3 regions of the Megasphaera vaginalis (ex Srinivasan et al. 2021) genome follow, and region 3 is predicted to be linked to each of the others. Evidence: riboswitches for the same ligand, from Rfam matches in the RefSeq annotation. Region 3 holds a riboswitch; each other region holds the start of a gene.
What was found. A riboswitch is a leader RNA that binds a small molecule or an ion and turns the genes downstream of it on or off. The one in region 3 is predicted to bind ZMP and ZTP.

Region 1: linked by a shared signal. The riboswitch ahead of HMPREF1250_RS02300 (phosphoribosylaminoimidazolecarboxamide formyltransferase) and the one ahead of HMPREF1250_RS09460 (formate--tetrahydrofolate ligase) in region 3 are both predicted to bind ZMP and ZTP.
Region 2: linked by a shared signal. The riboswitch ahead of HMPREF1250_RS07320 (OFA family MFS transporter) and the one ahead of HMPREF1250_RS09460 (formate--tetrahydrofolate ligase) in region 3 are both predicted to bind ZMP and ZTP.

The regions. Positions count from the first base shown of each region.
Region 1 is NZ_AWXA01000008.1:76,659-82,481, reverse strand. It holds gene HMPREF1250_RS02310 (PHP domain-containing protein) at 1-663, shown strand, start outside; gene HMPREF1250_RS02305 (Asp23/Gls24 family envelope stress response protein) at 668-1,492, shown strand; ZMP/ZTP riboswitch at 1,537-1,615, shown strand; gene HMPREF1250_RS02300 (phosphoribosylaminoimidazolecarboxamide formyltransferase) at 1,660-2,835, shown strand; gene ylxM (YlxM family DNA-binding protein) at 2,934-3,263, shown strand; gene ffh (signal recognition particle protein) at 3,278-4,627, shown strand; gene rpsP (30S ribosomal protein S16) at 4,674-4,940, shown strand; gene HMPREF1250_RS02280 (KH domain-containing protein) at 4,956-5,183, shown strand; gene HMPREF1250_RS02275 (YlqD family protein) at 5,192-5,599, shown strand; gene rimM (ribosome maturation factor RimM) at 5,606-5,823, shown strand, end outside.
Region 2 is NZ_AWXA01000041.1:108,992-114,814, reverse strand. It holds gene HMPREF1250_RS07325 (FprA family A-type flavoprotein) at 1-915, shown strand, start outside; gene HMPREF1250_RS07320 (OFA family MFS transporter) at 1,344-2,618, opposite strand; ZMP/ZTP riboswitch at 2,697-2,781, opposite strand; gene HMPREF1250_RS07315 (FAD-dependent oxidoreductase) at 2,879-3,955, shown strand; gene HMPREF1250_RS07310 (D-alanyl-D-alanine carboxypeptidase family protein) at 4,044-5,027, opposite strand; gene rsmG (16S rRNA (guanine(527)-N(7))-methyltransferase RsmG) at 5,053-5,766, opposite strand; gene mnmG (tRNA uridine-5-carboxymethylaminomethyl(34) synthesis enzyme MnmG) at 5,753-5,823, opposite strand, start outside.
Region 3 is NZ_AWXA01000053.1:58,209-64,031, forward strand. It holds gene aspS (aspartate--tRNA ligase) at 1-1,416, shown strand, start outside; gene HMPREF1250_RS09450 (ferritin) at 1,601-2,113, shown strand; gene HMPREF1250_RS09455 (hypothetical protein) at 2,204-3,022, shown strand; ZMP/ZTP riboswitch at 3,087-3,164, shown strand; gene HMPREF1250_RS09460 (formate--tetrahydrofolate ligase) at 3,214-4,893, shown strand; gene HMPREF1250_RS09465 (cyclodeaminase/cyclohydrolase family protein) at 4,862-5,515, shown strand; gene HMPREF1250_RS09470 (hypothetical protein) at 5,579-5,823, opposite strand, start outside.

The DNA.
Region 1 (5,823 bases), on a different contig from region 3:
CACAGGCTGCATGATGGTGTAAAGATTATCAGCGCCATTGAAATGAGCAGTGACTGCGCCGATGAAGATGTCCATATTCTCGGCTATCATCTGGATCCGGCGAACGAAGAGTTGCAGGACTATTGCCGCGATTTCAAGGAGCGGCGCGCAGTACGGGCAAGAAAGATCGTTGAGAAATGCACGGCTCTCGGCTATGCGCTTGATCTCACCGTTGTCAATGATATACTGCGGCGCGGCGGTACTGTCGGCAGACCGCATATTGCGGCTATGTTGGTGGAAAAAGGCTATTTTTCATCAGTTTCTGCGGTCTTTGAAAGGATCCTTTCCCGTAACGGCCCGGCTTACGTTCCCTATGATCGTTACGATATCGACGCCTGCATTGAACTCATTCACCGTGCCGGCGGCCTGTCCTTTTTAGCGCACCCGTCGCTGCTTAAAGCGGCCTTGCCGCAGGTCTTGCAGCATCCCTTCGACGGCATAGAGGTATATCATCCGAAGAATCGGGGCCGGTATGACGAATTTCTCGGCATTGCGCGGGAAAAGGATTGGCTGGTCAGCGGCGGTTCCGATTACCACGGCACGATCGGCCGCTACCCTGACGGTCTCGGCGTTTTTTCCTTTGATGCGGCGCCGTTGCAGCCGCTCCTTTCTTATAAAGGATGAGAAAATGAAAATTATCGGATTTATCGGCCCCAGCGGCACCGGCAAAAGCCACCATGCGCTGGTTGTCGCTTATGACAATCATATTGACAGCATCATTGACGACGGTCTTCTCATCTATCAGAACCGCATTATTGCCGGCTGTTCCGCAAAAGATGAGACCAATCGCATGCGCGCCGTTCGCTGCGCCATCTTTCTTGAGCCGTCTCACGCCGCAGCCGTCCGCGAGGCGCTGAGCCGGGTAAAGCCGGAAAAACTGTTGATCCTGGGGACATCGAAGCACATGGTGCAGCGCATCCGCGAAGCCTTGTATTTGCCGCCTGTCGATGCGTATATCCGGATTGAAGAGGTTTCCTGCGCCGCCGAGATCGCCAAAGCCAGAGCCATCCGCAAAGCGGAGGGAAAACATATCATTCCCGTGCCGACAATGGAATTGAAATCCCATTTTCACGGCTATCTCCTCGATCCGATCCGTTCGTTTCTCCACAACCGGAGCGGCAAAAAAGGACCTGATTTCGAACAGTCCGTTGTCAGACCGATCTTCAGTTATTACGGTAAGCTCATCTTTTCTGATGACGTCTTTTTCGCTCTGATCCGTCATTGTTTGGCCGGGATCGACGGTATCGTCAAGGTAAACCGCGTCAAGGTGGCGAAGAATTATGTGCCGGGCAGCAACGGACTGGCCGTCGTTTTGGGCGTTACCGTCCGGTACGGCGTCCATATTAAGACGCTGATGCAGCGGATCCGCTGTTCGCTGCAGGACGACATCGAGTATACGACAGGCATGTCCGTCGACATTCTGAAGATTACCGTTCGTGATGTCGTCGAGTAAAATCCGTCTGTTGACAAGGCTGCGAGCCAGTTTGTATAATGAAAAAGGAATCATGTGACTGACGGAAGTGGGCTGACCACAGGGAGCATGATCGATAAAAAGCCGACCGTCTGGGCAAATGAGTCCGGGAGTGTCGGTGTTTTTTTTATTCCCAGGAGGAAATGACGATGAAAGAACTGCAATTGAAATACGGATGCAATCCCAATCAGAAGGCGACGAGAGTGTATATGAAAAACGGCGGCGACTTGCCGCTTGAAGTTATGAACGGCCGTCCCGGCTATATCAATTTGCTCGATGCGCTGAACAGCTACCAATTAGTTAAAGAACTGAAAGCAGCGACAGGACTGCCGGCTGCGGCCTCGTTCAAGCATGTCAGTCCGGCAGGCGCTGCCGTGGCTGTTGAAATGAGCGATACCTTGAAAAAGATATATTACGTTGACGATTTGGAACTGTCGCCGTTGGCCGGAGCCTATGCCTGTGCCCGTGGCGCTGATCGCATGAGTTCGTACGGCGATTTCGTCGCCCTTTCCGATACGTGCGACGCCGCGACGGCGACGCTGCTGAAACGGGAAGTTTCAGACGGCGTTATCGCACCGGGATATACGGAAGAAGCGTTGAAAATTTTGAAGGAAAAACGGCAAGGCTCGTATTGCGTATTGAAGATCGACGCCGCTTATGTGCCTGCAGTGCCGGAGCATAAAGAGGTCTTCGGCGTTACCTTTGAGCAGGACCGCAATAACGCGGTCATTACAAAGGATCTTTTTGCCGTTCGGCCGACGCGCAACAAAGAGATTCCCGAAAGCGCGCAGCGTGATTTGCTCGTGGCGCTGATTACCTTGAAATATACGCAGTCAAATTCGGTTTGCTATGTTAAAGACGGCATGACGATCGGCGTCGGTGCCGGACAGCAGTCGCGCGTCCACTGTACGCGCCTGGCAGGGAATAAGGCCGATGTCTGGTGGCTCCGGCAGAACCCGAAGGTGTTGGCGTTACCTTTCAGGGATGATATCCGTCGCCCTGATCGTGACAATACGATAGACGTTTATATCTCCGATGATTGGGAAGACGTCCTTGCCGACGGTGTGTGGCAGCAGTTCTTTACAAAAAAGCCGGAGCCTTTGACCGGGCGGGAAAAGAAAGAGTGGGTCGCACAACTTCGCGGCGTGGCTCTCGGCAGCGATGCCTTTTTCCCCTTTGGTGACAATATTGAACGCGCCCATCGCAGCGGCGTCGAATATATTGCACAGGCAGGCGGCTCCATTCGCGACGACAATGTCATTGAAACGTGCGATAAATATAATATGGCCATGGCGATGACAGGACTCCGTTTATTCCATCATTAAAGGATGGCAGACCGAAAGAGGTGACAAGTAAAAATACTTGACACCCCTTTCCCTTTCCTGTATACTTGCAACGTACGAATGACAGAGGCGGTGAAATCATGTTGGAAGATGTGCTTCGCAAAGGGCGGCTGTTGGACATATACGGGCCGTTACTGACGGAACGGCAGGAACGATGTATGGACATGTATTTCAATCAGGATCTTTCTCTCGCCGAAATCGGCGTAAATTTGGAAATATCCCGGCAAGGCGTTCATGATTTGCTGCATCGCGCCTCGCAGTCATTGGAACATTACGAAGCGAAGCTGCACCTGTTGGAACGGGCGCAGGTTCTGCAACGGGAAGTGGAAATGGCCGCCCGCCTTCTGGAAGGCGGCAGTACGGCGGAAATAGAAGAAGCAAAACGAATTTTACATCGCATCGAACTGTAAAGAAGGAGGTCCTCATGCCATTTGAAAGTCTTTCCGAACGCTTTCAGTCGGCTTTTAAAAAGCTTCGCGGCAAAGGCAAACTCTCGGAAGATGACGTTAATGAAGCGCTGAAAGAGATACGCCGCGCCCTTTTGGAGGCAGACGTCAACTTTGCGGTCACGAAGGATTTCATCAAAAAGGTTAGGGAAAAGGCTGTCGGAGAAGAAGTATTCAGCAGTCTGAATGCGTCGCAGACGGTCATTAAAATCGTTCGCGACGAATTGACGGAACTTCTCGGCGGAACGCAAAGCCGCATTGCGATCTCTTCACGGCCGCCGACGATCATCATGTTGGCAGGTCTGCAAGGCGCCGGGAAGACGACGACGGCGGCAAAGCTGGCGAAGAAGTTGAAAGGGCAAGGGAAACAGCCGCTCCTGGTGGCTTGCGACGTGTATCGTCCGGCTGCTGTTACGCAGCTTCAGGTGCTGGGACAGGACCTTGACATTCCGGTCTATACGGAAGAGGATTGCAAGGATCCGGTCGGCATCGCCGAACGGGCCGTCCCTTATGCGCTGGGGCATCTCCGCGATGTCATTATCATCGATACGGCAGGCCGCCTGCACGTCAATGAAGAATTGATGGCAGAGCTGATTCGCATCAAAGGCAGTGTCCATCCCCACGAAATTCTCCTGGTTGTCGACGCCATGACCGGTCAGGATGCGGTTACGGCAGCGTCAGCTTTTGATCAGGCCCTGGGCGTTGACGGACTGGTCATGACTAAGCTTGATGGTGATGCCCGCGGCGGTGCGGCGCTGTCGATTAAAGCCGTTACGGGAAAGCCGATCAAATTTATCGGCGTCAGCGAAAAGGCGGACGGATTGGAAGAATTTCATCCCAACCGTTATGCATCCCGCATCCTTGATCTGGGTGACGTTGAGACGATCATCGAAAAGGCGCAGGCCGCTTTCGACGAAGAATCGATGGCCGAGATGAAAGAGACCATGAAGAGCGGCGCTTTTACGTTTAACGATTTTCTGAAGCAGCTGCAGATGATCAAAAAAATGGGTAATCTCGGCGGTATTATGAGCCTGATACCGGGAATAGGAAAGTATAAGAAAGAATTGGATAAAGTTGATATGGACGGCAAGGAAATGAAGCACATTGAAGCTATTATCCGTTCCATGACGGAAAAGGAGCGAAGCAGTTCCAATCCGAAAATGCTCATCAAGGACAGCCGCAAGCGCAGAATCGCCCGCGGCAGCGGCACGCGCGTGCAGGATGTGAACCGTTTGCTGAAGCAGTTTTCAGAAATGCAGAAAATGATGAAGCAGGCGAAAAAAGCAAAAAACAAAGGGCGCGGCTTCATGCCTCGTCTTCCCTTTTAATAGAAGCCCCGGAATGGGGAGTATCCTTTGAAGGAGGTGAAAACTCATGATCAAAATCCGTTTAGCTCGTTTAGGGGCTAAGAAAAAACCGGTTTACCGCGTTGTCGTCGCCGACGCTCGCGATGCCCGCAAGAACGGCCGCCCCGTTGCAACGCTGGGCATGTATGATCCGGCTAAAGCGGCAGACGCATTGACCGTTGATGCGGAAGCAGCCCTGGCCTGGCTTGGTAAAGGCGCACAGCCTACCGATACGATTCGTTCTCTTTTCAAAAAAGCCGGCATTATGGCTCAGTTTGAAGCATCCAAAAAGTAAGTGAGGCTGGATACGATGGAAGAATTGATTGCATGTATTGCCAAAGCGTTGGTGAAACAGCCGGAGGCAGTTACGGTTACAAAAATTCAAAAAAGAGGCCTCGAAGTGTATCAGCTTCATGTCGCACCGGAAGATATGGGGAAAGTCATTGGCAAACAAGGCAAAATCGCGAAAGCGTTGCGCCTTGTCGTCAAGGCTGCGGCAGTGAAGGCAGACAAGAAAGTATCAGTGGATATTGTATAGGAGGAACCATGGATCAGATTACGTTGCGCGTGCCTGTTACTGTAAAATCAAAAGTGACGCAGGCGCTGAAAGACAAGATTCTGAGAGATTCTGAGCAGGTATTGGCCAATATCGAAAAGGAATCGCAGAATTTGGAATTCCAAGCCAAACGGATGATGACCGAACAGGCTAAAATCGATGCTCAGGGATTGATTTCTCTGCGGGCAAAGGTGGAAGAGCAAAAACAACGTATTGCTGCGGCTAAGGCAAAGGCCGAATTTGAACGGGACCAGGCGCAAGGCCTGGAAATCGGTTCCGAAATCAGGCAGGGACAGCTGGAGCAGACCGTGGAAGTCAAGGTCGGCGATGACCTGGGCAAATTGATGGGCATGGAAATCTTATTGGAAGACGATAAGATCATCGCCTTTCGCCAATAATATATGATGGCTGAAAAGGAATTTTTTACGATTGGTCAGATTGTTGCCCCGCACGGTGTGCGGGGTGATGTTCGTATTTATCCCGATACCGATTTTCCCGAACGTTTTTTGAAGATGAAGTCCGTCTACATTGACGGCCGGAGATACGATATCAGTCATGCCCGTTTTCATAAACATGTCGTGCTTATGAAGTTTGCCGGCGTTGACGATCGTAACGGCGCAGA
Region 2 (5,823 bases), on a different contig from region 3:
ACGGAAAAATCCTTCATGATCATGCGTCAATTCGGTTTCTCCATTGATAATCAGGAGTTGATCCAAGTTAAAGAAGGCGACGTCCAATCGTTCGGCAAACACCAGGTAACGTTTGTAGAAGCCCCGATGGTACACTGGCCTGAAGCCATGATCACGCTTGATCTCACCAACGGCGCATTGTTCTCGGCTGATGCATTCGGCTCCTTTATCGCCTTGGACGGCAAACTCTTTGCCGACGAAGTCAATTTCGACCGCGACTGGATTGACGAAGCGCGCCGTTATTATACGAATATTGTCGGCAAATACGGCCCCCACGTCCAGCATCTCCTGGGCAAAGCCGCTACGGTCCTGGATAAGATAAAAGTTATCTGCCCGCTCCACGGTCCCGTTTGGCGTCAGGATTTCGGTTATCTCCTCGATAAATATACGCATTGGAGCACCTATGAACCGGAAGAAAAAGGCGTCATGATCGTTTATGCTTCCATGTACGGCAACACGGAAGCCGCGGCACAGGCTTTGGCCTCGGAATTGTGTCAAAAAGGGATGTCCAACGTTCACGTCTATGACGTTTCCACGACACACGTCTCCACGTTGATTTCCGAAACCTTCAAGTATTCCCACATCGTACTGGCCTCCGTCACTTACAATTTGGGCATCTATCCGGTCATGCTCGATTATCTGGAACACATGAAAGCCCTTAATTTGCAAAAACGGACTGTCGCCATCTTGGAAAACGGCTCTTGGGCCGTCAAATCCGGTGATTTGATGCAGCAATTCATTGACGACAATCTGAAAAACATGACCGTTCTCAACGAACGCATCTCCATGGCCTCGACGTTAAAGGCGGACAAGAAAATCGAAGTCGTTAACACGGCCCAGGCTATTATCGATTCCATGCAGGAAGCCGCACAATAAAGGTCGAGCAAGACCCATTCATCCCCTAACAACGTGCAATTCCGGCAAAACGTGATAGCCTCCAGGTTAAATAAAGAGAGTCCCTGCCAATCGGCAGGGGCTCTCTTTGCATGGACAATCAGTTCAACCTGCGGCGCCGTACAAAAAGGCCCGCGAAAAGACGCCCGCTTTTCCATCGTCTGCAACGATGACAGCAGAACGCCGTCTCTGTTTTTCCTACTCTCTGCGGCCTGTGGAAATGCGATTAACGGCCTCAAAAAATATTGACGCCGTCAATCGGCGAATCTTTTTGTCGAAAAGTTCAGCCTTCACGCATTCTTTTAAAGCCGCGCCACGACCGTATGTAAAGACAGGCTGCAGTCTTCAAAAAGAGGTACCGCAGACCGACGGTCCACGATACCTCAACAACGCGCCTATTCCGTTTTTATTCAGGCATGCTTTACTTCCTGTTCCGTCCATGCCGTTTCCGTACCGATGATGCCGTGACGTGTCTTGTATTTAAGATAAGCCATGACTAAAAAAACGACGACAAGGCAGCCGGAAAAGAACTGCAAGGTTACGGCGTAGCTGTTGGTCGTTTCTCTGATCCAGGAAAGAAGCAGGGGCCCGGCAACTCCGGCAGCGCCCCAAGCCGTCAGGACCCGGCCGTGAATAGCGCTCAGTTCCAAGGTGCCGAAGAGATCGCTGAGATAGGCCGGCATACAGGAAAAGCCGCCGCCATAACAGGTTATGATCAGGAGTACGAGGATCTGAAAACTGAAGGAATTAGTAACGGTTGAAAGCTTATAAAAGGCTGCCACTTCCAAGGCAAAGAACAACAGATACGTATTGGCTCGCCCGATATAGTCGGAAACCGTCGCCCACGCAATGCGGCCGGCGCCGTTCATGAAGCCGATGATCCCGACCATGGACGCTGCCGCCAGCGGTGTCATATGGACGACTTCCTGCGCCATTGGCGACGCAACGGCAAGCAGGGCAATACCACAGGTAATGTTGGTGAAGAAGAGGAACCAAATCGTGTAAAGCTGCCATGTTTTCATCGCTTTTTTGACGGTGAACTGCGGTAGTGCCGCCGCATAGACAGGCCGTTTCCTGCCGCTTTCTTCCAGCACTTTATCCCGAGGTACGATATCACCGGCTGCAGGCGGCGCCAGATAAAGGGACGATGCCGTCATGACGATAAAATAAACGCCGCCGAGAATAACGAAGTTCGTCACCAGCCCGAAAGATTCAACAAGAAGTTGCATCACCGGTCCGGCAATCATGCTGGCAAACCCGAATCCCATAATAACCAGACCCGTGGCAAAACCGCGATTATGCGGAAACCATTTGACCAACGTCGACACCGGCGTTATATACCCCGTACCGAGGCCGATACCGCCGATAACGCCATAGGCCAGGTAAAGCAGCGGCAGACTGTGCAAATGTAATGCCAACGCCGTGCCGAACATACCGCCGCAAAAAAAGAATGCCGCCAAAAGTCCTGATTTGCGGGGCCCGATCTTCTGAACGAAAGCGCCCAGACAGCCGGCTGAAAGGCCCAAGAACAAAATAGCCAGAGAAAATGTCCACGTCGTTTCTTTCAACGTAAATCCCATGCTCTGCATGATCGGTTTGGTCAGCACACTCCACGCATATACACTGCCGATACAAATGTGAAGTCCCATAGCGGATAAAGCGATAAGCCACCGATTTCTCTTCATACAATACCCCTCTCTCGTACGAAAACGTAAAAAGAGATATAAAAAATACCGACCCTTTCCGGCCAAAGTATACATTCATATCTCTGCCCAGACGGTCGGCTCATACTTTATGCGATACGGTTCATGTGGTTAATTCCACTATCCGTCAGTTCCATATCGGTTTTGTTGTTCTTTTATTATAGGCAGTGACATATACTTTGTCAACTCTTATGATAAGATATAATAAATAATAATTATTTATTGATAAAAAGGAGCGAATCATGATGTATAATACACTTATCATCGGCTTCGGTAAAGCCGGCAAAACATTGGCAGGAAAGTTGGCAGCTAAAGGAGAAAAGGTTGCCCTCATTGAAAAAAGCTCACATATGTACGGCGGTACCTGCATCAATACGGGCGCCGGCCCCTTTATTCCCCCGATCAAAGGCATAAAAGATAACGCCTTCGTCTATGTCAGTGAAACCATCATGGATCTTGACGTCTTGCCTGAAAAGCTGACGATCATCGGCGGCGGTTATATCGGTCTCGAATTTGCTTCCATGTTTGCCGAATACGGCAGTGAAGTGACTATTCTGCAAGACGCCGACGTATTTCTCGGTCGTGAAGACAGTGATATGGCGCAAGCCATTCTCGCAGTCCTGACCGGACAGGGAATCCGTGTCGAAACCGGCGTTAACGTGACGGAAATAAACGACGGCACGACCCTATATGAAAAGGGCGGACAGATGCATACGCTGGCGGGAGACGCCGTTCTCGTCGCTACCGGCCGCCGCGTCGATACGACGGAACTGCAGCTGTCCAAAGCCGGGATCCGCACCGACGACGGCGGAATGATCGTTGTCGACGATCATCTGCGCACAACAGCGCCATCAGTTTGGGCGGCAGGTGACGTCTGCAACAAATTGCAATTTACGTACATGTCACTTGATGACAGCCGCATTATTTGGGACGATATATACGGCCAAAAAGTCCGAACTGTCGACAATCGCGGCGCGTTCGCCTACTCCGTCTTCATTAACCCCACATTCTCCCGCGTCGGCCTGAGTGAAGCCGAAGCCAAGCGTCAAGGACTTGCCTATACCGTCGTTTCCATGCCTGCAGCGGCTATTCCCAAAGCAAAGGTTTTGAGACAGGCCGACGGCTTGCTGAAAGCCTTAGTGGATCCGGAAACGGATCTGATTCTCGGTGCGCAGCTCTTCTGTGCCGATTCACATGAATTGATCAACATCATCCGCTTAGCGATGACACAAAATATCAAGTATACGGTTATTCGTGACTTTATTTTTACTCATCCGACACTGGCTGAAGGATTGAACGATCTTTTCGCCCTCGTTTGATCGCACTTGTTTGACGACAAACAGCCGCCATTACCGATGTAAAATCGGTAATGGCGGCTGTTTTATAACACTTGTTGTGTTTTTCATGCTATAACGCCGACTGTTGCGTATGCTGCGCCGCTGCAGCCTGTTCCGCCGCAAGTTGACTCAATGTCTGCCCTGCCGGCGCATCGCGGAGAACGTACGGATTTTCATCGCTCTTTCCCGCCGTCGCCGTAGCGAAATCGCTTCCAGATGCTCCTTTTTCTTTCAAAACGGCAAAGCCATAATCCAATAACGCCGCGGCATCGCCGAAACGATCAGAAGAATTCATTACAGCGGCGACGAGCGTCTTCCCTTCCCGCGTTGCCGAAGCAATCAGACAGGGACCACCATTATCGGTACTTCCTGTACGCACGCCGTTAGCACCCTCGTATTGGCCGGCAAGTAATTCGTTGAGCGACGTCAGCGTCTCCGTATCGCCGTCGGAATAGGTCATTTCATATGATGAACGGCTCACCAACGTACGAAAATCGCTGTTTTTCATTCCGTATGCGGCAATTTTCGCCAAATCGGCGGCAGTCGAATAATGACCGCTTTCCGGCAATCCGGAGGGATTGGTAAAATGCGTGTGCACGGCGCCGATAGCCAGCGCTTTATCATTCATTTTATCAACGAAATCACGCTGCGACGACGCCACGGTAGCGGCAATGTCCATGGCAGCATCACAGCCGCTGTACGTCATCATTCCGGCCAGCGCATTGCCGAGCGTAGCCGTTCTGTCGGCGCGAAGGCCCAGTACGGCTACGTCGCTGTCAAGTTGCGTCGATTCAGGGGCGATCGTTACGTTCCGGTCCATCTTTCCCTGTCCCAGTTCAAGGCCCAAAATGGCCGTCATCATCATGGTTGTACCGCCGGGGGATACTTGGGCATCGGCATTTTTGGCATAAAGGGCCGCACCTGTATCACAATCTGTGACATAAGCGGCAGCCGCACGGATTTCTGGCCTTTCCGGCATCGCCGCAACAGCCGTAAGAGAAGAGACAGTAAGGCAAATTACGGATAACGTGAACATTCTTTTTTTCAAAAACATTTTCTTCACATTCCTTCCTATATGATTACAACGGATTTTTGTTCGCCATTTTGGGCTTACGGGGATATTTTTTCGGACTTTCCTTTTCTTTGCGGATATAAAACACCGCCCGCTTGTCACTGATTCCGTAAAGAGAGACTGCCCTGACCACGGCGGCGGCGCCGCCGAGAACGGTCAGCGCCTTTGCCGCTTCCGCAAGTTCTTCTTCATAACGAGCTCCTTTCAGCGCAATGAAGGCGCCGCCGCACCGAACATACGGCAAGGCCCATTCGCTGAGGATGTTCAACCTGGCGACAGCTCGCGTCGTAACGATGTCGAAGGCCTCCCGGTATTCCGTACGGTGCGCTTCTTCTTCGGCTCTGCCGTGAAGAAAATGTACTCGTTCCAAACCCAACGCCGTCGTGACTTCTGCAACGAAGCGCAGTCGCTTTTGAAGGGAATCGAAAAAAGTGATCTCCAGATCAGGCCGCAAAATCGCCAAGGGAACGCCGGGAAACCCGGCGCCCGTCCCCAAATCGAGAAGCGACGCGTTTTCCGGAAACCAAACTGGTTCATAACAGGAAAGGCTGTCGGCCATATGTTTAACGGCAATCTCTTTCGGTTCCGTAATGGCCGTCAGATTCATTACTTTATTTTTTTCGACAAGCATGGCTGCAAAGGTATCAAATTGTTGCTGTTGTTTTTTTGTAAGCACAATGCCCAGCGGCGCCAATGCCGCCGTGAGTTCACATAGAAACATGTCCTTTTCCCTCCCGCTGCCGCTGTTCCAACCGAATCAGCAGCGCCGTAATGTCCG
Region 3 (5,823 bases):
GTCGACGAAAAAATCCGCTTGAAATATCGCTACCTCGACTTGCGTCGCCCGGAAATGCAGAACAATTTGATTATGCGGCATCGCGTTAAACATGCTATGCGTGAATTTCTCAACAGTCGCGGCTTTATCGATATCGAAACGCCGGAATTGTGCAAGAGCACTCCAGAGGGAGCACGTGATTATCTCGTGCCCAGTCGCGTCAATGACGGCAAGTTTTACGCATTGCCGCAGTCCCCGCAGATTTTCAAACAGCTGCTGATGATTTCCGGTATGGATCGTTATTATCAGATCGCTCGCTGTTTTCGTGACGAAGACCTGAGAGCCGACAGGCAGCCTGAATTTACGCAGCTTGACCTGGAAATGTCCTTCATGAGTCAAGAAGATATCCTCCAGCTGACGGAAGCTATGATTTGCCATGTCTTCCAAGCCGTTTTGGGTCATGAAATCGAGCGGCCGATCCGACGGATCACCTGGGATTATGCAATGGAAAATTACGGCTCAGATAAGCCGGATCTCCGTTTCGACATGAAATTTCACGATATTACGGCGCTCGTCAAAGATACGGAATTCAAAGTTTTCCGCAGCGTGATTGAAAACGGCGGTCAGGTCAAGGCGATTAATGTTAAGGGATATTCACAGATACCGCGCCGCGAACTGGACGGACTGGTAGAATACGTTGCTACCTACGGCGCCAAAGGACTGGCCTGGATCTGCTTTACGCCGGACGGCTTGAAATCACAGGTTAAGAAGTTCCTCGGTGAAGACACGCTTCAGGCTATCGGCAGAGAATGCGGGTCCGAAACGGGCGACTTGGTGTTGATGATTGCCGACAAACCTTCTGTCGTCGCGGCTTCTTTAGGAGAATTGCGTAAGGAAATGGCACGCCGTACGAACTGTATCCGTGAAGATGAATTTGCTTTTACCTGGGTCGTCGACTTCCCCATGTTCGAATATAGTGAAGAAGAAAAACGGTATGTCGCCATGCACCACCCGTTTACAGCCATTCGTGACGAAGATCTGGACAAGTTGGAAACCGATCCCGGCCACGTTTATGCCAAGGCCTATGACCTCGTTCTCAACGGCGTAGAATTGGGCGGCGGTTCATTGCGTATTTATCAGCCGGAACTGCAACAGCGCGTTTTTAAAGCTATCGGCCTGACGGAAGAAGAAGCGGAACAGAAATTCGGCTTCTTGCTCCGTGCCTTTGAATATGGCGCGCCGCCGCATGGCGGTTTGGCTTTCGGCTTGGATCGGATGATCATGCTGATGCTGAAACGTAAATCCATTCGCGATGTCATCGCTTTCCCGAAAACGCAGAATGCTATCGATCCGATGAGTGAAGCGCCGTCACCGGTTACGCCGAAACAGCTTCATGAATTACATATTCAGATAGAAGAAGAGTTAGTCAAAAAATAACGTATTACTGCCGCCAGCTCTATAGAAGAGAGGCGGCAGTTTTATTTAAAAAGCAATTTATTTGTTAATAATCATTGTAATTTATTTTAAACGTGGTTTACTATGTATAAATCTTATAGAGATTGCGTTGATGACTATTTTTAGGAATAGCCCTGGTCCGCGAATAGACAAGGAGGAACGCAGCATGTTGGATAACAAAGTAAAAGAGCTTATTAACAAACAGATCAATCAGGAATTTTATTCTTCGTACCTGTATTTGGCATTCGCCAACTTTTATTACGATAAAGGACTCGACGGGTTTGCTCATTGGTACGATGTGCAGGCGCAGGAAGAACACGATCATGCGATGCTGATGCGTACATATCTGCATAATAACGGTGAATCCGTGACGTTTGAGGCGATTGAAAAACCGTCTTTGGCCTGTAACGATATCATCGATCCGATGAAGGCCGCTTATGCCCATGAACAATATGTCACGCATCTGATCAATGAAATTTACAGAGCTGCCGACGAGGTTCACGATTATCGTACGATGCAATGCTTCGACTGGTTCGTCAAAGAGCAGGGAGAGGAAGAAAAGAATGCCGACGGACTGATCAAAAAATACGAACTTTTCGGTTCCGATCCGAAGGGGCTGTACGCGCTGAATCAGGAATTGCTCGGCCGTACGTATGCAGCGCCGACGTTGGTTCTGTAAGTCTTGGCAGAAGGACCCGCAAATTTTGCGGGTCCTTTTTATTTTGGCGGTGACGGGATATGGTATAATAAAAAAGAAAGGAGAAAAGTGATGCAAACTATTCATTATGTAATGGCAGATCCCAGCGGGAACACGACTGTTCTTGTCTTGGATCGAATCGATCGGGCTGATCATAGTGTTGTAGCCGCCAAGTTGCTCGTCTCCGAAGCACTTGAAGCGGAACAGGTTGCTTATCTGACCATGGATCCGGCAGACGGCACTGCTCTTCGCATTGATATGATGGGCGGCGAGTTTTGCGGTAACGCTTCGCGCAGTGCCGCCGCTTATGCCCTGTCCTTGACGAGAGAGGACAAGGGAATGTATCGTGTATCCTGTTCGGGTTGCACTGTGCCGTTAGGTGTTGCCGTTGAGCGTAAAGGGGATGTTTTTCAAGCCGTCATTGATATGCCTCTGCCGGAGTCGGTGGAAGCCGTGCTGATTCCCGTCAATGATTTACCGTACCGGTTTTTCAAGGTGACGTTGCCGGGAATCGTGCATTTCGTTTATTTCGTACAAACCGGCGATAATGTCGATAAGGAAATTTATTGGCAGGCGCTGCGCGAATATGTCTCTACTGACGCCTATGCGGCATACGGGCTAATCATTGTCGATACGCAGGCGCTGACCATGGTTCCTGCCGTCTATGTGGCGGAAACGGATACACGTTACTGGGAACGAAGTTGCGGCAGCGGATCGGCAGCGGCAGCGGCGGCGTTGGCCTGTGTCGGGAGACGGAATGTAGCTTGTACATTGCGCCAGCCGGGCGGCGCAATTGCGATTGCTGCCAAAGTCGATGACGGGGAATTGCAGTCGCTTCGTATCGGCGGAACAGTTGCGCTTTCAGCTGTACAAACGGTGCTTATTGAATAAGCGGACAGGGGCCTTGCAGGGACGGCTGATTGACAAAGACAGATGCCGTTTTGTATAATAAATGCATAGATCATGTGACTGACGGAAGTGGGTTGACCACAGGGAGCATGATCGATGCGAGCCGACCGTCTGGGCAGAGATTCCGGAATGTCGGTATTTTTTTTGCTACTATCGAGGAGCTGACGATGACGATGGAAAAAGTATTGAGTGATATTCAAATCGCGCAACGGACAACGTTGGAACCGATTACGAGCATTGCGGAAAAAGTGGGCTTGACGGCAGATGATTTGGAATTATACGGTAAATACAAGGCAAAGATATCCTTTGACGCGATTCGACGCCTGTCCAAAAACCGGGACGGTAAATTGGTCTTGGTAACGGCAATCAATCCGACACCGGCCGGTGAAGGAAAGTCGATGACGACGATCGGCCTGGCGCAGGCGCTGAATCGCATGGGACATAAGACGATCGTCGCCATGCGCGAGCCGTCTCTCGGCCCCGTTTTCGGGATTAAGGGCGGCGCCGCCGGCGGCGGCTATTCGCAAGTATTGCCGATGGAGGATATCAATCTCCACTTTACCGGCGATATGCATGCCATTACAACGGCCAATAACCTGCTTGCAGCAGCTATTGATAATCACGTCCATCAGGGAAACTCCCTGCGCATTGATATCCGCCGGGTCGTCTGGAAACGCGTCATGGATATGAATGATCGCGCGCTGCGTAATGTTGTCGTCGCTATGGGGGGAACCGTTTGCGGCTTTCCCAGAGAAGACCACTTCATGATTACCGTCGCTTCGGAAATTATGGCCGTCCTTTGCCTGGCGGAAGATCTGATGGATCTGAAGCGGCGCATGGCGAATATTATCGTCGCCTACGATTTGGACGGGCAGCCTGTTCGGGCCGGCGATCTCGGTGTTGCCGGCGCCATGGCTGTTTTGATGAAAGACGCCATCAAGCCCAATCTCGTGCAGACGACGGAAAACACACCGGCGCTGGTTCATGGCGGTCCTTTTGCCAATATTGCGCACGGCTGCAATTCCGTCGTAGCGACGAAACTGGCCATGAAGATGGGGGAAATCACGGTTACCGAAGCCGGTTTCGGCGCCGATCTGGGCGGCGAAAAATTTATGGACATTAAATGCCGGTTTGCCGGTATTAAACCGGATGCCGTCGTGCTCGTAGCAACAATTCGGGCTTTGAAAATGCATGGCGGTGTGAAAAAAAGCGATTTGCAAGTGGAAGATGTGGTCGCTCTGGAAAAAGGGTTTGCCAATCTGGCCAAGCATATTGAAAATATGCGTAAATTTGATGTTCCCGTTCTGGTCAGCATCAACCGCTTCCTGACCGATACGCCGGCGGAAATTGAAAAATTGACCGATCTTTGCCGCGCTTACGGCGTTGATGTCAGTTTGGGCGATTGCTGGGCGCAAGGCGGCGCCGGCGGACTGGATATGGGTGAAAAGGTACTGGCGCTCATGGCGGCACCGAAGAAACCGTATAAACCGCTTTATGAAGCAACGGAATCTATTGCCAAAAAATTGGAAACGATCGTCAGGGAAATTTATGGCGGTGACGGCGTCATCTTTGAAAGCAGAGCGAAGAAACAAGTGGAAGAATTGGAAAGACTGGGGCTGGACAAAATGCCTGTCTGTGTAGCGAAAACGCAGTATTCCTTATCGGATAATGCCGATCTGCTTGGCGCGCCGACAGGATTTACCGTTACGGTCAAAGATGTGCGCGTCTGCACGGGCGCAGGGTTTATTGTTTGTGAAACGGGAAATATTATGACTATGCCGGGCTTACCGAAGGTGCCGGCGGCGAATCGGATGGATATTGATGAAAACGGTGTTATTACAGGATTGTTCTGATCGTAAGAGGCCTTTTGGCAAAGCGGTAATCGAAGAGTTTTTGGCAGCGGCGTCCTCGGCGGAGCCGGTTCCGGGCGGCGGCGGCATTGCCGCTTTAACGGCGGCTTCAGCAGCGGCGCTTTTGGAAATGGTAGCCAATTTGACTGTTCATAAAAAAGGCTGTGAAAAGGTTGCGCCGCTGTTGACGGCGACAGCGGCGGAGGCTGCCTCCTTGAGGCGGCAATACATAGCCGCCATTGATGCGGACGGCGAAGCGTTTGCCGCCGTTTTGACGGCCCTGCGCATCAATAAGGCAGAGATATCCCGGTCGGAACGGGTACAGGCTGCCTTTCGCCACGCTGCGGAAGTTCCCTTGGCATTAGGCGTCAGTGTGTATGATTTACTGTCCTTGGCGGTGCAGGTTGTGCGATACGGCAATGTCTGGGTCATTACGGATGGCGTTATCGGCGCCATGAATGCGCGGGCCGCCATGCGTTCGGCCTTTTACAGCGTCCGCATTAATTTGAAATCCATTGACGATGAAGATTTTGTGCGGAAAACCTGTCAGCTTATGGAAGAGACGGAACGAAAGGCAGCGTTGTTGGAAGCGGAAATTGAACGTGTTTACCGGGAAAGGCAATGACGAAAAAGATAAAAAAACGGACCGCCGCCGGCAGTCCGTTTTTTATCATACGTCGAAATATAATCAGTTATTATTGAATTTATTGAACCAAGCTTTGATGCCTTCCTTCGGATAAACGCCGGTCATTGTTTCATTGAGCGCTTTACGAACGGCCGCTTCATCATACAACGGATAAATATCCTTGTATTCATCATAAACGTCCCAGAAATCGCGCATGTGGAGATTTGCGTACGTTTCGCCGTAGACTTTGAAACAGGAATCGCAGAGCGTGATGAAAACCGCTTCTTCGTCTTGCTGACGGGAATCGT